3 regions of the Peribacillus sp. Hz7 genome follow, and region 3 is predicted to be linked to each of the others. Evidence: riboswitches for the same ligand, from Rfam matches in the RefSeq annotation. Region 3 holds a riboswitch; each other region holds the start of a gene.
What was found. Region 3 has a riboswitch for S-adenosylmethionine ahead of ACE199_RS00940 (Fur-regulated basic protein FbpA). Riboswitches for the same ligand answer to the same signal wherever they lie in the genome.
Positions count from the first base shown of each region.

Region 1: linked by a shared signal. The riboswitch ahead of metK (methionine adenosyltransferase) and the one ahead of ACE199_RS00940 (Fur-regulated basic protein FbpA) in region 3 are both predicted to bind S-adenosylmethionine.
Region 2: linked by a shared signal. The riboswitch ahead of ACE199_RS10070 (methionine ABC transporter ATP-binding protein) and the one ahead of ACE199_RS00940 (Fur-regulated basic protein FbpA) in region 3 are both predicted to bind S-adenosylmethionine.

Region 1 covers NZ_JBHHJV010000003.1:255,632-262,264, reverse strand. The annotation lists gene ACE199_RS07225 (DUF2584 domain-containing protein) at 1-113, shown strand, start outside; gene pckA (phosphoenolpyruvate carboxykinase (ATP)) at 216-1,796, opposite strand; SAM riboswitch class I at 2,520-2,684, shown strand; gene metK (methionine adenosyltransferase) at 2,915-4,108, shown strand; gene ACE199_RS07210 (gamma carbonic anhydrase) at 4,492-5,010, opposite strand; gene ACE199_RS07205 (alpha/beta hydrolase) at 5,242-6,045, shown strand; gene ACE199_RS07200 (sodium/solute symporter) at 6,201-6,633, opposite strand, start outside.
Region 2 covers NZ_JBHHJV010000005.1:246,253-252,885, forward strand. The annotation lists gene ACE199_RS10065 (O-acetylhomoserine aminocarboxypropyltransferase/cysteine synthase family protein) at 1-1,182, shown strand, start outside; SAM riboswitch class I at 1,308-1,420, shown strand; gene ACE199_RS10070 (methionine ABC transporter ATP-binding protein) at 1,629-2,663, shown strand; gene ACE199_RS10075 (methionine ABC transporter permease) at 2,656-3,324, shown strand; gene ACE199_RS10080 (MetQ/NlpA family ABC transporter substrate-binding protein) at 3,340-4,188, shown strand; gene sufC (Fe-S cluster assembly ATPase SufC) at 4,730-5,515, shown strand; gene sufD (Fe-S cluster assembly protein SufD) at 5,531-6,633, shown strand, end outside.
Region 3 covers NZ_JBHHJV010000001.1:194,041-200,673, forward strand. The annotation lists gene ACE199_RS00920 (aminopeptidase) at 1-491, opposite strand, end outside; gene ACE199_RS00925 (FAD-dependent oxidoreductase) at 618-1,178, opposite strand; gene ACE199_RS00930 (aldehyde dehydrogenase family protein) at 1,366-2,853, opposite strand; gene ACE199_RS00935 (MFS transporter) at 3,232-4,443, shown strand; SAM riboswitch class I at 4,583-4,687, shown strand; gene ACE199_RS00940 (Fur-regulated basic protein FbpA) at 4,820-5,005, shown strand; gene ACE199_RS00945 (aspartyl-phosphate phosphatase Spo0E family protein) at 5,140-5,361, shown strand; gene ACE199_RS00950 (acyl-CoA thioesterase) at 5,571-6,089, shown strand; gene ACE199_RS00955 (ABC transporter ATP-binding protein) at 6,234-6,633, shown strand, end outside.

The sequences.
Region 1 (6,633 bases), on a different contig from region 3:
AGAAGACGATAGAGTCTGATTCAAGTGGGACGGCTATTATTCAGAAAGTAGAGTGGGAGAATGAGCAAACAATGATTACATATCGGCTTATATCACTGAACTCAACAAATTAATGAAGTGGCTCGTTTAAGTGCTTTTACTAAACGTAGTCCGTATCACTAGGAGTATAAAAAACCCGACAATTAACTCTCAATTGTCGGGTTTTCATTCTTTAATTAAGCGATTGGTCCGCCTTGTTCAACGATTTCTTTTGATACATTGAATTTTTGGATGTTTTCATGGAATTTAGCCGCAAGTTCCGTTGCTTTTGCTTCGTATGCTGCTTTATCTTCCCAAGTTTTGCTTGGCTGAAGAACTTCGTCTGGAACACCAGGTACATGAAGTGGAATCTCTAAACCGAAAATGCTATCTTTAACAGTTTCAATGTTTGTTAATTCACCTTCAAGAGCTGCTTGAACCATTGCACGAGTGTAAGCAAGTTTCATACGGCTGCCAGTTCCGTATTCTCCACCAGTCCAGCCAGTGTTTACAAGGTAAACTTTTGCATTGTGCTCATCGATTTTTTGTCCAAGCATTTCTGCATAACGTTGAGCTGGAAGTGGTAAGAATGGAGATCCGAAGCATGTAGAGAAAGTTGCTTCTGGAGATGTAACTCCGCGCTCTGTACCAGCTAATTTACTAGTGTAGCCACTTAAGAAGTGGAACATAGCTTGTTCTTTTGATAATTTACTGATTGGAGGTAATACTCCATAAGCATCAGCTGTTAAGAAAATAATTGTATTTGGATGTCCAGCAACACTTGGCAATACGATATTGTCAATAGCATCCATTGGGTATGCTGCACGTGTATTTTCAGTTAATGTTTTGTCATCATAATCAGGAATACGAGTATCAGGATCAATCACTACGTTTTCTAATACTGTTCCAAAACGGATTGCATCAAAGATTTGTGGTTCTTTTTCACGAGAAAGGTTGATTGTTTTTGCATAGCAACCACCTTCAATATTGAATACACCATTTGAAGACCAGCCATGCTCGTCATCACCAATTAATTTACGGTTTGCATCTGCAGATAACGTTGTTTTACCTGTTCCTGATAGTCCGAAGAATAAAGCAACATCACCTTCACGACCTACGTTTGCTGAACAGTGCATAGAGAAAATATCTGATTCAGGAAGTAAGTAGTTCATGATAGAGAAGATAGATTTCTTCATTTCTCCAGCATATTCCGTTCCACCGATTAAAACTGTACGACGTTCGAATGAGATAATGATAAATGTTTCTGATTTTGTTCCATCAACAGCTGGATTCGCTTTAAAGTTAGGAGCAGAAAGAATTGTAAATTGAGAATCATGATTAGCTAATTCCTCTTCTGTAGGACGGATGAATAATTGATGTGCAAAAAGATTGTGCCAAGCATATTCATTCACAACTTGAATTGGAAGGCGAGATGATTGATCAGCACCTGCAAAACCTTTAAACACAAAAATTTCATCTTTTTCTTTTAAATACTCTGTTACTTTGTTGTATAATTTATTAAACGTCTCTTCAGAAATCGGCTGGTTAGAGTTCCAGTCTATTTTATCTTTTACGGAAGCCTCTTCCACGATATATTTATCTTTAGGTGAACGACCAGTGTATTTACCTGTTTCAGCTTTAATTGCTCCTGTTGCTGTTAATTCACCTTCGTTACGGCTTAATACTTTTTCTACTAACTGAGGTACAGAAAGTTGTATGTGAGCGTTTTTACCAGCTAATAATTGGTGTAACTCATTAGAAACATCCACAGAATTCATATATGAGATACCTTCCTTTGTTTTAAGTTTTTTAAATTACGATTAGTATAACACATTTATTTAATTAGTCTATACTAATTATTTTTTTTTGTGATTTTTTTTATATGGTCTCCTTAATCAAGTTTATCATTCGATTAAAAGGAAATATTTATCAACAAAGCAATGATAGGGTTGCATAACAGACTTGTCAACAATATTTTAAAAAATGTCATATAATAAAATCGATATGAGTATGATGAAACGTGTTCACTTTGTCAGTTGTCTAAAAAAGGATTATAGTACTCGACGTTTTCCAGTGTATAGAGTAGGTTTCTTTGCAAGCGTATGAGAAGGCACCTAACATGTTTCTTTTAATAGGAAAGAATTAAGAAAGAAATTTATTTAATATGACTTTAACTGGAAGGTACTAAAAGGTTTTTTATGCTATTCGTAACACTATGTTACAGTATCTCTTATTATGTATCGTTTGTCGATGTAATTAGGACCTTATAATCTAACGTTGGGTAGCTAAAAAATGTCATATCCTCTTATCCTAATCGTGCAAGGGGGAGTTGTTCATTATAAAAAGGCTATATTAATGATGCTGTTCACTTTTTGCTTGTTTCATTCAGACTAGCTGAAAGGTACGTGGAACTGTGATTTCATATAGACGATATAAAACATTGTACAAAAAAGTGTTGACAGCGTCCAACAGATTCCGTATCATTTTTAATTGTACGGATTCTCTTATCCCGAGTTGGTGGAGGGACAGGCCCTATGAAACCCAGCAACCTGCCATAGTGTGAACTTAAAGTGAAATGAAGGCTAAAAATAAGGCCGTTCATTTTTTAAGGAATCGTGGTGTTGGTGCTAACCTGAGCAAGGTAAACAACCCTTGAACGATAAGAGTGAAAGGATAGTTGACAGATAATAAACCTTTCCTCATTAGTTAGGAGAGGTTTTTTTGTATTTTGAAGAAGAATCAAAGTACAAGGGAAACATGAATTTCGATTAATCGAGATAAAAAGTCGTGTTTTTCTAAATATATTTGTCACTATGATGGAAGCTAATAAGGGAATGAGCTCCGTAAAAGACAGACTTTTGCCTATAATATAACTAACTTCCAAGGAGGAAATAAGATGTCAAAGAACCGTCGTCTATTTACTTCTGAATCTGTGACAGAGGGTCATCCAGATAAAATTTGCGATCAGATTTCAGATTCAATTCTTGATGCAATTCTAGAAAAAGATAAAAATGCTCGTGTTGCTTGTGAAACAAGTGTAACTACAGGGCTTGTACTTGTTGCAGGTGAGATTACGACATCTGCTTATGTAGATATTCCACGTATCGTTCGGGATACAATTGCTGGAATTGGTTACACTCGTGCAAAATATGGTTTCGATGCCGAAACATGTGCCGTACTAAGTTCAATTGATGAGCAATCAGCGGATATTGCTGCGGGAGTAAATCAAGCGCTTGAGGCTCGTGAAGGAACAATGACTGATGAGGAAATCGAAGCAATCGGTGCAGGAGACCAAGGTTTAATGTTTGGTTTTGCTTGCCGAGAAACAGAAGAATTAATGCCGCTTCCTATTTCTTTAGCACATAAACTTTCTCGTCGTTTAACAGAAGTTCGTAAAAACGGCACATTAGAATATTTACGTCCAGATGGGAAAACACAAGTAACTGTAGAATACGATGAAAACAATCAACCAGTTCGCGTAGATACAATTGTTATTTCTACTCAACATGACCCAGAAGCAACGCTTGAACAAATTCAAGCTGACTTAAAAGAACATGTCATTAAAGCAGTTGTACCAACTGAATTAATCGATGAAGCAACAAAGTATTTCATTAATCCAACAGGTCGTTTTGTAATCGGTGGACCTCAAGGGGATGCAGGTCTTACAGGTCGTAAAATCATCGTTGATACGTATGGTGGTTACGCTCGCCATGGCGGTGGAGCATTCTCTGGTAAAGATGCAACGAAAGTGGACCGTTCAGCGGCATATGCAGCTCGTTATGTAGCGAAAAACATTGTAGCTGCTGGTCTTGCTGATAAAGCGGAAGTACAGCTTGCTTATGCAATCGGTGTTGCTCAACCTGTATCAATTGCTGTAGATACATTTGGAACAGGCACAGTAAGCGAAGAGAAATTAGTGGAGCTTGTTCGCAATAATTTCGATCTTCGTCCAGCGGGTATCATTAAAATGCTTGATTTACGTCGTCCTATTTTCAAACAAACAGCTGCTTATGGACATTTTGGCCGTACAGATGTGGATCTTCCATGGGAGCGTACAGATAAAGCGGAAGCGTTAAAAGCACAAGCATAACTATGATAAGAAGAACTAACTTATTTGAGTTAGTTCTTTTTTTATTAGTCATGGAGCATATATATAGGTAAAAGTAAGCCCAAAATCATATATAATACAAATAGAACCTTTTCGACAAAATACCTAACTTGTAACGAGTTAGGCACTATATATGTATTCATATTTTAAGGGCAGTAAGGTCCTTATCTCAAGATTATGAGGAAATAATAAGGAAGGCAGGGGGGAGAAGGCTGCCGTATTGCTCCAATTGGTGAGATATAGTTGAACTAATCAGGTTTGTACGGTCACTTGATTAAAGCGAAGCGGAAATCTTAGTGACCGTAGAACGTGGCTAACTATCAATTGGGGGTGAAGGGAAGACCCAACTGTATAGAAGTTTCCTTTTATTTAATTCTCTCTGCGTGTTTGTATAATTGTCCTTTTTCAGCGTATTCTCGGATAATGCGTTCCACATCTTTACGATCTTCATCATTCAGCTCGCGCACGACTTTTGCTGGACGACCAAATGCGAGTGTATTTGGCGGAATCACCTTGCCTTGAGGAACGAGACTACCGGCCCCGATAAAGGCACCTTCACCAATTTCTGCTTTGTCTAGGACGATGGAGCCCATTCCGATTAGCGCACCTTTACGGATTTTACAGCTATGTAGAATAACTTGATGACCAATTGTTACCTCATCTTCAATAATCAGCGGGTTATTAGGACTTTGATGAAGTACACTATTATCTTGGATACTTACTTTTTTCCCGATAATCGTTGGGGCTACATCGCCACGAATGACGGAGTTAAACCAGATTGTTGTTTCTTCGCCAATTTTTACATCTCCAGTTACAACAGCATTTTCAGCAAGATAAGCACTTTCAGCAATTTCAGGAGTTTTTCCTTTAAAAGGATAAATAATCATTTTGTATCAATTCCTTTCCGTAACTAGTATTTTTCGGTATTATTTTAATATACCGTAAAAAGATATTACTCATTAATCATACGTGTACTGGTCCATTAGTTCTATTGTTTTTTTTACACAATTTTAAACTAAGGATAAATACTTGGCTTTTATTAAAAACTAATGTCACTATCTTTCAACAGCGTTTTTTATATTACACCTAGAGAAAGATAAGAAGGGGGAATTCACATGTGGAAATGGGAGGCAGAGGGTGCTGCAAAAGCAGTAATTGTCATCATTCATGGTGCGATGGAGCATCATGGGCGCTATAAGTGGCTTGTGCAAATGTGGCGATCATCTGGATACCATGTTGTGATGGGGGATCTTCCTGGACAAGGAATAACATCACGTGCTTCTCGAGGTCATATTGATTCCTTCGATGAATATTTAGATGAAGTGAAAATTTGGATTGAAGCTGCTTATGAATACTCATTGCCTGTATTTTTGCTTGGACATAGTATGGGGGGATTAGTAGCAATTCGTCTTCTTCAAGAAGAGGAATGGGATATTGCTGGTGTGATTTTATCTTCACCGTGTTTAGGATTAAAAAAACAACCACCAAAAATGATGAAGGCGATTTCTCCTGGACTAAATATTGTTTTTCCTACATATAAAGTAGACTCTGGATTGTCACCAGACTTAGTGACGCGGAATCCTGAAGTACGTGAATCCGATTTGAACGATTCATTATATGTTACAAAGATTTCTGTTCGTTGGTACAGTGAGCTTACGCAATCTATGAAAGATGCATTTGAAGAAATTCCTGATTTGCAAGATGTTCCGTTATTACTTATGCAGGGCGGCGATGATCAGGTCGTAGATAAAAAAATGGTTCGTGATTGGTTTAATTATACTTTGCTAAGTGAGAAACAATTTAAAGAATGGCCGAATCTTTATCATGAAATTTTTAATGAACCAGAGCGAGAAGATGTGTTTAACTATGCGCTTGGTTTTGTAGAAACGCGACTAAAAATACTAGGATATGTCATCTAAAGGTTTTGTTATAAAATCCTATTTAATAGTCAATCTAAGGGGGAAAGTTGCTGGATGAATGTATGTTCGGCAGCTTTTTTTATGTGCTGAAGAAAAGCTAGTTTCTTGGAAAAAGTAATCCCCCAAATCATAAAGATTTGGGGGACGTTTGTTCTTTAAGCAATTTCAGATTCCTTCGAGTGAACTTTTTTCATAAATTCATTTACGTCACCTGGTACTTTTCTGTCTAGTTTAGACACAATGTACACGGAAAGGAAACCGACTGGAACCGTGATGATTCCTGGAACATTGAATTGTAAGAATGTTGGAAGTGTGTCTTTAAAGAAAATCATGTACATCGACACACCAAGTCCGATTAAAAGTCCGGCAATTGCTCCTTTTTCCGTCATACCGCGCCACCAAATTCCTAAGATGAAAATTGGGGTAAAGGTACTTGCGGCAACCGTAAAGGCTAGGGCAACAAGGTGACCAATTGAAGCATCTTTAACAAGTAATCCAAGTGCTCCGTATAATACACCAAGAATAACAATCGCTACTTTACCAGCAACAACACGTTGTTTTTGAGTAATGTTTTTCTTTAGAACCGTT
Region 2 (6,633 bases), on a different contig from region 3:
CATGCCGCTAATTTATTTGGATTAAAAGAAACAGGTTATATTTATACAAGACTTCATAATCCAACAGTTAGTGTGTTTGAAGAACGAGTGGCCCTTTTAGAAGGCGGAATAGGTGCTTTGGCTACCTCAAGTGGAATGGCTGCTATTACATTAGCGATTTTGAATATTGCTGGTGCAGGCGATGAAATTATCTCTTCTTCAACTATTTATGGCGGAACATACAATTTATTTGCTAATACACTTCCTAAATACGGAATCAAAGTGAAGTTTGTTGAGCCAAATGATTTAGAGAAATTTAAAGAATCGATTACACCTAGAACAAAGGCGATTTATGGAGAAACAATTGGAAATCCAAGCCTAAATGTATTAGATATTGAAGCACTTGCTGACATTGCACATGAAGCAGGGATTCCACTAATTGTTGATAATACATTTGCGACTCCGTACTTATGCCGACCAATTGAATTTGGAGCAGATATTGTTGTGCATTCTGCAACAAAATGGTTACTAGGAAATGGAACAACGATGGGTGGAATCATTGTAGATGGAGGTAAGTTTGATTGGAATTCACCGAACTTCCCTGGATTTACGGAGCCAGATCCAAGTTATGATCATTTAGTATTTGCCGAGGCACTTGGACAGGCTGCATTTATTGTGAAAGCTCGTGTTCAATTGCTTCGTGATATTGGTGCAACGTTAAGTGCACAAAGTGCCTTTCAATTTACATTAGGACTTGAAACGTTACATGTACGAATGAAAGAGCATCTTGCTAATACAAAAGTGATTATTGACTATTTAGAACAACATCCGGCCGTTGAGTGGATTTCATATCCAGGTAAGGAAGACCATCCGGACAAAGCATTAGCTGATAAATATTTGCCTAAAGGGGCAGGTTCGATTATTACATTTGGTATTAAAGGTGGCCGAGAAGCTGGAGCGGCATTAATTAATTCCGTTCAACTATGGTCACATGTTGCGAATGTTGGAGATGCGAAGAGCTTAATTATCCATCCAGCTAGTACAACACATCAACAATTGAGCGATGCTGACTTACTGAAAGCAGGCGTAAGCGCAGACTTAGTTCGTTTATCTGTCGGCATTGAAAATGTAGAAGATTTAATTGATGATTTGAATCAAGCAATTGAAAAAGCGACAGCTGCGGCAACGAAAGAAGTTGAATAAAACAGAATAGTCGGAAATTATTGACTTTTCTAAGACAATTGCACTCCCTATATATCTGTGATAAAATCACAAACATAATTATATATGAACTTAATCTATGTACGATTTAATTATATAGGATGTTACTCTTATCAAGAGCGGTGGAGGGATTGTGCCCGATGAAGCCCGGCAACCGGCAAAGCACTCGCTTTGAAAAGGTGCCAATTCACACAAAGTGTTACGCTTTGAAAGATGAGAGGAAGGATTAGTTTTTCCTGCCTCTCTGCTCATGTAGAGAGGTTTTTCTATTAAGGGTATATAAATCACTACATAGGAGAGTTTACTATCTTAATAGGTTTTATCTATTTTAGCGGGATGAACAGTCTCTATATTGTCGGGAGTGACAACTCGTTAAAGCAACTACCTTCAATGATATAGTTCGTTGATTGGATATAGAGGTGAGTGCAGTGATTTCTTTGTCAAAAGTCAACAAGTATTTCCGCTCAGGGACTGCGAAAAATGAGACCATTAAAGCGGTTAATAATGTGAATTTAACGATAAACAAGAGTGAAATTTTCGGTATAATTGGCTATAGCGGGGCTGGGAAAAGTACCCTGATCCGAATGTTAAATGGCCTAGAAACTCCTACAGAAGGTTCGGTTGTTGTAGCTGGTAAGGAAATTTCTAAAATTAAAGGTGCTGAGCTTCGCAAAGCACGCCAAGAGATTAGTATGATTTTCCAGCATTTTAATTTATTATGGTCAAGAACAGTTCAAGAAAATATTGCCTTTCCGCTTGAAATTGCGGGTGTTCCAGCTAAAAAACGAGCAGAACGTGTAAATGAGCTGATTAAGCTTGTTGGGTTAGAAGGTCGTGAAAAAGCCTATCCTTCTCAACTAAGCGGTGGACAAAAGCAACGAGTCGGCATTGCGCGAGCGCTTGCAAATAATCCGAAAGTGTTGTTATGTGATGAGGCGACTTCAGCTTTAGATCCTCAGACGACGGACTCCATTTTAGATTTACTTGTCGATATTAATCAGCGTTTAGGGTTAACGATTGTACTGATTACACATGAAATGCACGTCATTCGTAAAATTTGCCATCGTGTCGCTGTAATGGAAAGTGGACAAGTTGTCGAGCAAGGTCCAGTCCTTGAAGTATTTAAAAACCCAACGGCTCCGATTACAAAGCGTTTTGTTCAGCAAGTAACAGAGCCAGAGGAAACAAAAGAAACGATCGAGAACTTGCTAGAACGTTTCCCAAAAGGAAAAGTCATTCAACTTACTTTCGTTGGGGAAGATGTAGAAAGTCCTCTTATTACAAAGTTAGTTCGTAATTTTGAATTAGATGTTAATATTGTCCAAGGGAAAATTTCGCAAACGCGAAATGGCTCTTATGGAACACTATTTATTCATATTGATGGAAGTCATGAGGAAATTCTTCGCGCTATTCAATTTATAGAAGAGCAGCAAGTAGGCGTGGAGGTGATGACGCATGCTTGAAGAATTATTGCCGAATATAAATTGGGAAACGATGATTGAAGCAACAAATGAAACGTTATATATGACAGCGATTTCTGTTGCGGCCACTTTCTTTTTAGGGATTATACTTGGACTAGTTTTGTTCCTAACAGGGAAGGATAATTTATGGGAAAACCGATTCATCAATTGGATTATCAGTGCTTTTGTTAATATTTTTCGGTCTATCCCGTTCTTAATTTTAATTGTGTTATTGATTCCATTTACGAAAGCGATTGTCGGAACGATGATTGGAGAAAATGCAGCATTACCTGCACTTATCATTGGTGCTGCACCGTTTTATGCACGAATGGTTGAAATTGGTCTTCGTGAAATTGATAAAGGGGTTATTGAAGCGGCAAGATCGATGGGAGCCAAAACGAGTACAATTATATGGAAAGTATTGCTTCCAGAATCTATGCCAGCCCTTATTTCCGGAATTACTGTTACATCAATTGCTTTAGTCGGTTATACGGCAATGGCTGGAGTAATTGGGGCTGGAGGACTTGGAAATTTAGCTTATCTAGAAGGGTTCCAGCGTAGTCAAAATGACGTAACACTAGTAGCAACGATCATTATTTTAATAATTGTCTTCATTATTCAAATGATTGGAGACTTTATTACATCAAAATTAGATAAAAGATAAGAGGGGATGAACAGAATGAAAAAGTTTTTAGGGTTTGCTTTAATTTTAGTTTTATCAATCGCCCTAGCTGCTTGCGGCAATGACAACAAAGATAATCAAGACGAAAAAGCCGCAGATAATGCAGAAGGAAACACAACGCTAAAAGTTGGCGCATCTAATACGCCGCATGCTGTTATTCTTGAAGAAGCAAAGCCGCTTCTTAAAGAAAAAGGTATTGATTTAGAAATCGTTCCATTCCAAGATTATGTATTACCGAACAAAACATTAGCAGAGGGAGAATTGGATGCTAACTATTTCCAACACATTCCTTACTTAGAATCGCAAATTGCTGAAAATGGTTATGATTTTGTGAATGCGGGTGGTATTCATATTGAACCAATCGCGATTTATTCTAAAAAATACAAAAGCTTAGATGAGCTTCCAGAAGGTGCAACACTTATTATGAGCAGCTCAGTAGCTGACCATGGTCGTGCGCTTTCTTTACTTGAAGAAAACGGTTTAATCACTTTAAAAGAAGGTATTGATAAAACAAAAGCAACAGTTGAAGATATTGTAGAGAACAAACGTGATATTAAATTTGAAGCGAAATACGAAGCTGCTCTTCTTCCAGAAATTTATGCAAATGGAGAAGGCGACGCTGTATTAATCAATTCTAACTACGCTATTGATGCGGGTTTAAATCCTGTTGAGGATTCAATTGCTATTGAAGATTCAAAATCACCGTATGTAAACGTTATTGCAGTGAATAAGAAAGATGAAAACAACGAAGCGATTAAAACATTAGTAGAAGTGTTACGCTCAAAAGAAATTCAAGATTTCATCACGAAAGAATTTAAGGGTGCGGTTGTACCTGTAAGTGAATAAGTGATGAAGAGAGACGACTTGTTAATAGGCAAGTCGTCTTTTTCAAGTGTTTCTAGGGTGGATAAAAGTCAAGAAGTACTATTTTACTCTGATTAAATGAAAAAGGTCTTTCAACGATAAGTCTTGAAGGGTAAAATGATAAGTGTTGAGTTTACATACATATGGGAATACTATTTAACAGGTTTTGTTTCTGCTCAACGTGTGATTTCAAATGAAGTCATCCAACAATCAACAGCGTGTCACACGGAGACTTCAATGTTAACTATTAATTGTGTAATGTCATAACGGATGTTTTCTCGTATAATAATATGTCGTAAACAAAAGATAGTAGAGGTCGATGTTTGATTTTATGTTTACATATTTGTTGATGGAATAATGGAATAAGTAATAAAGTAAGGTGTGACATAAATCACGTATAATGGTTGCTTCTTAATTAAATTTGTTATAAAATTGTAATGAGAATAAAATGAGAATACATGTTAAGAAAATAAAACACATTATTTTCTAAATAAAATAGGAATTAGTTCACGGAGGTATAATTATGTCAGGTTCTACTTTAACGATTAAAGATCTTCATGTATCAATTGAAGGTAAAGAAATTTTAAAAGGGGTTAACCTTGAAGTAAAAGGCGGAGAAATCCATGCAATCATGGGACCGAATGGTACAGGTAAATCTACTCTTTCTTCAGCGATTATGGGTCATCCTAAATATGAAGTAACAAGCGGAAGCATTACTCTTGATGGTGAAGACGTATTAGAAATGGAAGTAGATGAGCGTGCTAAAGCTGGTCTTTTCCTTGCTATGCAATATCCAAGTGAAATTAGCGGAGTGACAAATGCTGATTTCTTACGTTCAGCTATTAATGCACGTCGTGAAGAAGGCGATGAAATTTCTTTAATGAAGTTCATTCGTACAATGGACGCAAAGATGGAATTTTTAGAAATGAACGAAGATATGGCACAACGTTATTTAAACGAAGGATTCTCAGGTGGAGAAAAGAAACGTAATGAAATTCTTCAATTGATGATGATTGAACCAAAAATTGCAATCTTGGATGAAATCGACTCTGGTCTTGATATTGACGCCCTTAAAGTTGTATCAAAAGGAATTAATGAAATGCGCGGCGAAGATTTCGGTTGCCTTATGATTACGCACTATCAACGTTTATTAAACTACATTACTCCTGATTACGTTCACGTAATGATGCAAGGTCGAGTTGTGAAATCTGGCGGTCCAGAATTAGCTGCACGTTTAGAAGCAGAAGGATATGACTGGATTAAACAAGAATTAGGTATTGAAGACGAAACTGTCGGCGAAGAAGCATAAGTAGGAGGATTTGTCATGACTACAGAAACGAAATTACCGTTTGAAAAAGAGGATATTAACTCTCTTTCAACTCAAAATAATGAACCAGCTTGGCTAACTGAGCTTCGTGTTCAAGCGTTTTCTGACTTAGAAAACCTACCGATGCCAAAGCCAGACAAAACAAAGATTGATAAGTGGAACTTTACCGCTTTCCGTAAACATTCAATCGAGAGTGAAGTTTTTACATCATTAGATGAGCTTCCAGAACAAGTGAAATCGATTGTTGCTATTGAAGAAAAGCGTAATTTATATATTCAACGTAATAATACGCCGGCTTATACAAGTCTTTCAGCTGAGTTGAAAGAACAAGGTGTTATTTTTACAGATATTCTAACAGCGGCTCGCGATCATGCAGAGCTTGTGCAGAAATATTTTATGAAAGACGGCGTGAAAGTGAATGAGCATCGCTTAACAGCTCTTCACGCAGCATTGTTAAACGGAGGAGCTTTCGTATACGTTCCAAAAAACGTAGAAGTAAAAGAACCAATTCAATCGATTTTCTTAGTCGATGATGCTGATGCAACGCTTTTCAACCATGTATTAATCGTGGCAGAAGATAACAGCTCTGTAACGTATGTAGAAAACTATTTCTCAACTGTAGAAACGACAAATGGTATCGCAAACATCGTAACAGAAGTCATTGCCAATGCAAATGCGAAAGTAACATATGGTGCAGTGGATACGTTAAATAAAGGGTATACAACATATGTAAACCGTCGTGGTGTAGCTGGGCGAGATGCACGTATCGAGTGGGCACTTGGCTTAATGAATGATGGAGATACGATTTCAGATAATACAACGTATCTAATGGGCGATGGCTCTTCAGGTGATACGAAAACGGTTGTTGTTGGTCGTGGAGAACAAAAACAAAACTTCACTACGCAAGTGATTCATTACGGTTTACGTTCCGATGGACAAATTCTAAAGCACGGGGTTATGAAAGATAGTGCTTCTAGTATTTTCAACGGAATCGGAAAAATTGAGCATGGTGCAACAAAAGCAAATGCTGAACAAGAATCACGCGTGCTTATGTTAAGTGAAAAAGCTCGTGGAGACGCGAATCCAATTCTTCTTATTGA
Region 3 (6,633 bases):
TTTTCAGCGGGTTCTTCAGGGAATACTTTGTTTGCCCAAGCTTCAGAAGGAACGGCTACGATGGACCAGCTTACTTTATCAGATTGCATAGCTTGGCGCCACGGTTTTAAGGCAGTGCCTGATGCTTTTTGGAAATTCGCAATTCGCTTTGGATCTACGCCTTTTAATAAATCGGGACTGGAGGAAATCACCGATAGAAAGGCTGCCCCTTTTTCCGCTAGTTCAATGGTTTCTTTTGCACGCCATTCAGGATATTCATGAAAGACTTCATCTGGTGCTAATTCATATTTTGTGCGATTCACAATGTCGTCGTTCCAATTGACAATTACATTATATGCACCAGCTTCATACGCCTTTTTGACAATTAAACGTACGAGCTCTGCGCCTTCTAGTGTTGTATTGACAACAAGCGTTTGTCCTTGTTGGATGTTAACACCGACTTTTACAGCTAGCTCTGCATATTTTTCTAAATTTGCTTGGAAATCACTCATTATGATTCCTCCTTTTCCAAAATCTACAACTTATATTGTACTAATAGAGAAAGAAAAAAGAAACTTATAGCATCCGTAAACAATGAAAAACAACAAACTGGATCTGCAGTTTGTTGTTTTTCAGTCTTATTTTAATACATCGTGATCAACATAACGTTCTCCGTTTATTTCGCTAATCAAGTTGATTGCGACTCTTGCACCGTCTCCAGCCGTCACAATCGTATGTGCACTCGTTCCTGCACATGCTCCAGCAGCCCAAATGCCTTCTACGTTTGTTTTTCCAGCAGCATCTACATCAAACACTTTCTTTGATCTTGGCTCTGTACCATCTTTTGTTGTGATACCTGCTTCTTCAGCTAAGCTTGTTAGCCCGCCTGTTGCTAAAATGATTTGTTTCGCTTCAACCGATCCGTTTTCTGTTTGGATTTGAAATCCTTCAGTCGTTTTATTAATTCCCGTTACTTTTGTTTCAATTAGTTCTGCACCAAATTTTTTCGCTTGGGCTAGACCTGTTGCTAATAAATCAGGTCCAGCAATTCCAGCTGTACCGTAATGATTATCTAACCAAGCTCTTTTTGTGCCGCTTTGGCTGCTGTCTAGAATAACTGTTTGTTTTCCTGCTTTGGCGGTAAAGATGGCAGCACTGCCTCCAGCCGCTCCAGCTCCAATAATCGCTATTTCATACATAGGAAAAACCCTCCTTTTTTATACTCAAGTTTATTTTAACAAATGAAGGAGAAAGGGGGTTAATGATTGAGACTAAAATGGCGAGATTACTTTTCGAATTGGCGAAATTCTGCTCCGAGTTGGCGAGATTATGGAATAAAAGAAAGGTCCCCCATTCGTATGAATAGGGGACCCATTTTATTTAATGTTATCGATTTAAATTAATCCAAACGCTCTTCACTTCTGTGTAGTTGTTTAGAGCATAGGAGCCCATTTCACGGCCGATACCGGATTGTTTGTATCCGCCAAATGGAGAAGCGGCATCAAATGCATTGTAGCAGTTGACCCAAACCGTACCAGCACGCAGCTTGTTAGCAATATAATGAGCATTGGCAATGTCGCTTGTCCAAACACCAGCAGCAAGGCCATATTCACTTGCATTTGCTCGTTTGATGACATCATCTAAGTCCTCATATGGTAAAGCTGAAATAACAGGACCGAAGATTTCTTCTTTCGCAATCGTCATGTTATCTTCGACGTTAGCAAAAATAGTAGGCGCAACAAAGTAACCTTCTTCACTAGGAGGAGCTCCGCCAGCTAGCACTTCCGCACCCTCTGTAATCCCTTTAGCAATGTAGCCAAGTACGCGCTTTTGTTGTTCTTCGGAAATAAGCGGTCCAATTTGAGTATTTGGATCAAGACCTGCTCCTTGTTGAATGGATTTAGCATGACTTGCCATGTCAGCTACCACGTTATCGTAATGCTTCTTTTGAATAAAGACACGAGAGCCGGCGCAACAAACTTGTCCTTGGTTAAACATAACCCCGTTTAACGCGCCAGGAATCGCTTTAGAGAAATCAGCATCAGGCAGGATAATGTTTGGTGATTTTCCACCAAGTTCAAGCGTCACCCGTTTTAGTGAATAGGAAGCAGAACGCATGATGCGTTTGCCGACTTCTGTTGAGCCGGTAAAGGCAATTTTATCTACTTCAGGGTGATCAACTAAAGATTGGCCTGCTGTTTCTCCGAAGCCAGGAATGATGTTGATAACCCCGTCTGGGAATCCTGCTTCAGAAATTAATTCAGCAAGATAAAGAGCAGACAGAGGCGTTTGCTCTGCAGGTTTTAGAACAACTGTACAACCAGTGGCAAGGGCAGCCCCAAGCTTCCACATGGCCATTAAGAGCGGGAAGTTCCATGGGATAATTTGTCCAACAACTCCAACAGCTTCATGTCTTGTATAGTTAAAATAATTGCCGCTTACAGGGATAGTTTGTCCAACGATTTTCGTTGACCAGCCTGCATAATATCGAATATGTTCAATCGCTAATGGAATATCGGCATTAGTTGTTTCTCTAATTGGTTTACCGTTATCTAATGTTTCAAGTTGAGCAAGCTCTGTTTTGTTTTCTTCCATTAAGTCCGCGAGCTTGTACATTAAACGACTGCGCTCTGCTGCACTTAATCTTGACCATGGGCCTTCATCAAATGCTTTACGAGCTGCCTTGACGGCTAAATTAATATCCTCTTTATCACCTTCATATACTTCAACAAGTTTTTTACCTGTTGCTGGATTTGGAGTGGAAAATGTTTTCTTAGAGACACTTTCAACGAATTGTCCATTAATATACAGCTTTTTTGGTCCTTGTAAAAACTTTTGAAGCTTTTCACTAACTTGCAAAGTAAGATTTGACATAAATACCTCCTAAAATATACATAAAATGGTATTGTGCAAATCATGGTGAGGGATAAATAGGTGAGAGCATTTATGATACTCCCTAATACATCTTAACAAATGTAATGATTATACTTAAATGTTAAATATTGTTAATTTTAATATTTTTTATAGGTGAAAATTTCTCTTTGAAAGGTGTGCCAAACTGCAGTTTGGCGCGAAAAAAGTCAAAAATCATCAGCACTCTATGATAGATTTTAAAAAATGTCTATATTTTTGTCATGACAGTTGTATTTACTATAGTCATGAACAAAAATAATAGATAAAATAGAAATGGGATAAAAATATATATAGTAGGAATTTTTTTAGTGTTACGGAAGTTCATCAGGAGGAATTATCATGGATAAAAAAACAAAACGGATAGCAGATCGCAAGCTGTTAGGGATTGCTGGGGCAGCTTGGATGTTTGATGCTCTGGATGTGGGGATGCTCTCCTTTATTATTGCGGCTTTGAAAATGGAAGAAGGATGGAATCTGACTGATGTGCAAGCTGGATGGATTGGAAGTACGCAATCGATTGGGATGGCTGTTGGGGCTTTACTGTTTGGAGCAATGGCGGATAAAGTAGGCCGTAAAAATATTTTAATTATTACGCTTTTACTTTTTTCTATCGGAAGCGGGTTATCAGCATTAGTAGGGACGATTAGTTTATTTTTAATTTTACGCTTTTTCATCGGCATGGGGCTGGGAGGAGAGCTTCCTGTCGCATCTACACTTGTAAGTGAAAGTGTAGCACCGAGCAAACGTGGACGAGTCGTTGTCTTATTAGAAAGTTTTTGGGCGTTAGGTTGGATTTTATCGGCTCTTATTTCTTATTTTATCATTCCGACATACGGCTGGAGAATTGCTTTAATTTTAAGTGCGTTACCAGCTTTTTATGCGGTATACCTGCGTTTTAGTTTACCAGACTCACCGAAGTATGAAGAGTTGAAGCCGAAGGAAAAACAATCGATGCTTCAAAATATGAAAAAAGTGTGGGCGAAAGAGTATTCCAAACAAACTCTTATTTTATGGGTGCTTTGGTTCTGTGTTGTATTCTCTTACTACGGCATGTTTCTATGGTTACCAAGTGTGATGCTGATGAAAGGGTTCAGCTTAATTAAAAGCTTTGAATATGTGTTAATTATGACGCTTGCTCAGCTTCCAGGTTATTTTACAGCTGCTTGGTTTATTGAAAAAATGGGTCGTAAATTTGTGTTAATTACTTATTTAATTGGTACAGCAGTGAGCGCTTATTTCTTTGGAACAGCTGAAGAGCTGCCGTTGTTAATTACATCAGGAATTCTTCTTTCTTTCTTTAACTTAGGTGCATGGGGGGCTTTATACGCTTATACTCCAGAACAATACCCAACAGTGATTCGGGGAACAGGGGCAGGGATGGCAGCGGCCATTGGACGTATCGGAGGAATTCTAGGGCCGTTATTAGTCGGGTACTTAGTAGCTGCCAATACATCGATTAGCGCAATTTTTACGATTTTTACCGTTGCCATACTAATCGGTGCCATCGCGGTGGCTTTTGGTAAAGAAACAAAAAATACAGTATTAGAATAGAAATTTGAGAAAGGAGTGCACTTGCACTCTTTTTTCATTTAGGTTATGCTAGCATAGTTGAGCAAACGATTTCCTATGTTGATATTGACATTTATTTACTAATCATATAGTATTTATATACTTTCATATTACTTTTTAATTCTTATCCAGAGAGGTGGAGGGATTTGGCCCTTTGAAGCCTCGGCAACAGACCTGTTATAGGAACTGTGCCACATCCAACAAGCAGCTGCTTGGAAGATAAGAAGAGTCGAATGAATACAGTAGCCTCTTCTTGGATAAGAAGAGGCTTTTTAAATATGCGCTGAATGTAGCTGGAATATGGAATGATGTAAGAGGTTCAGGTATCACATAAACAGAATAGAAAGGGGTTATACATATGGAATTATTTAAAAAGATTGAAGAGAGAAAAGCGCTGTTAATTGATAAATTATTAGCAAAAGGTGTATACAAAACAAAAGACGAGCGGCATTTATATGATGTTCCATTAAAAGTATTAGAAGATGAATATAAGCTTGTTGTTAATAAACCCGATCAACACTCCTCTTCCTCATGGATGACATAGTGAAGATTGATTTGTTTACATAAACATGAAAATTGGAAGTTATGTTCGGATTGTCACAAAATATTCAAGAAATGTATTCATATTTGAAGATGTTTACAAATTTATCACAATTAGAAGGGATAAATTAGATTGATTTGGGACTAATTATCTATTATGATATTTTTGTAAATATATTGAAAAGTGGGAAATGGACGATGAAGAAACTATATGCTGAACTAATTAATGAAAAAATTGAGGAAAAAAGACAAGAAATGATTAGATTAGCTATAGATTTTGGCTTTACAAGTCAGCTGGCGGTTCAAGCAAGTCAAGAGCTCGATACTCTTTTAAATGCGGCTGCAACTAGAGACAAATAGTTACACACTTCCTTTTCAAACAGATATTTGAAAAAATTCAAGAAAGCTATTGCTAAAAAATGAGCAATAGCTTTCTTTTATGTTGGCTATAATAAGCTTGTGAATCTAAAGCGATATTTAATAAAGCCTTTAGGAGATGACTGTCGTTCATTCACAATTAGAATCCCTATTGAGTGATACTACAGGTCGACAAAAAGGGGTGTGTCATCATGGAAAAAACAAAAAAATGCCGGGACTCTCTAGTTGTTAAAACAAGTATCGTTCTTCCTCCAGACACGAATAATATTGGTACGATGTTTGGAGGGAAATTAATGGCGCAAATTGATGACATAGCAGCTATTTCAGCGATGCGCCATGCTCGGTCGCATGTTGTAACGGCTTCAACGGATTCGGTGGATTTTCTGCATCCAATTTCTGAGGGCAATGCGGTTTGTTTAGAAAGCTTTGTTACTTATACGGGCCGCACCTCCATGGAAGTAGTGGTAAAAGTAGTAGCTGAAGATTTGCAAAGCGGTGTTCAAAATTTATGCGCTCTTTCTTTTTTAACTTTTGTAGCGATTGATGAAAAGGGAAAACCTATTTCTGTTCCTCGTTTAATTTCAGAAACAGAAACGGAGAAAGCGCTATATGAATCAGCGAAAGAACGAGCACAAGCGAGAAAGAAGCGGAGAACAGATACACAATATATTGCCGATACTATTGGAAACGACCTTGTTTGGTCTTTATGAAAAATCGAGTAAATACTCGATTTTTTTGTTGTTCAAAAGGTATAAAAAAATAAAAATGATTAAAAATAACAGTAATTATTTGAGAAAATAACCAAAAAGTGTTAAAAGTTGAGTAATGTTATAAAAACGGTTAGGGGGATAGGCATGGAAAAAGAACTCCTGCGAGTAGAAAACCTAACAACCTCATTTTGTATTGATGATCAATATTATGCAGCTGTTGACGATTTATCTTTTACCGTTCATGAAAATGAAATTGTTGCCATTGTAGGAGAGTCCGGCTGCGGTAAGAGTGCACTTGCTTTGTCTATTATGCAATTGCACGATAAAAAGCGAACAAAATCAGAAGGTTCTATTATATATAAAGGGACAAACTTATTGAATGCAGCAGAATCGAAGTTAAATAAAGTTCGCGGTCGACATATTAGCATGATTTTTCAAGAGCCGTTAACGGCATTAAATCCCCTTATGACAGTTGGTAAACAAATAGAAGAAAGTCTTCATTATCATACAGATTTATCAAAGAAACAGCAAAAAGCTAAAACGC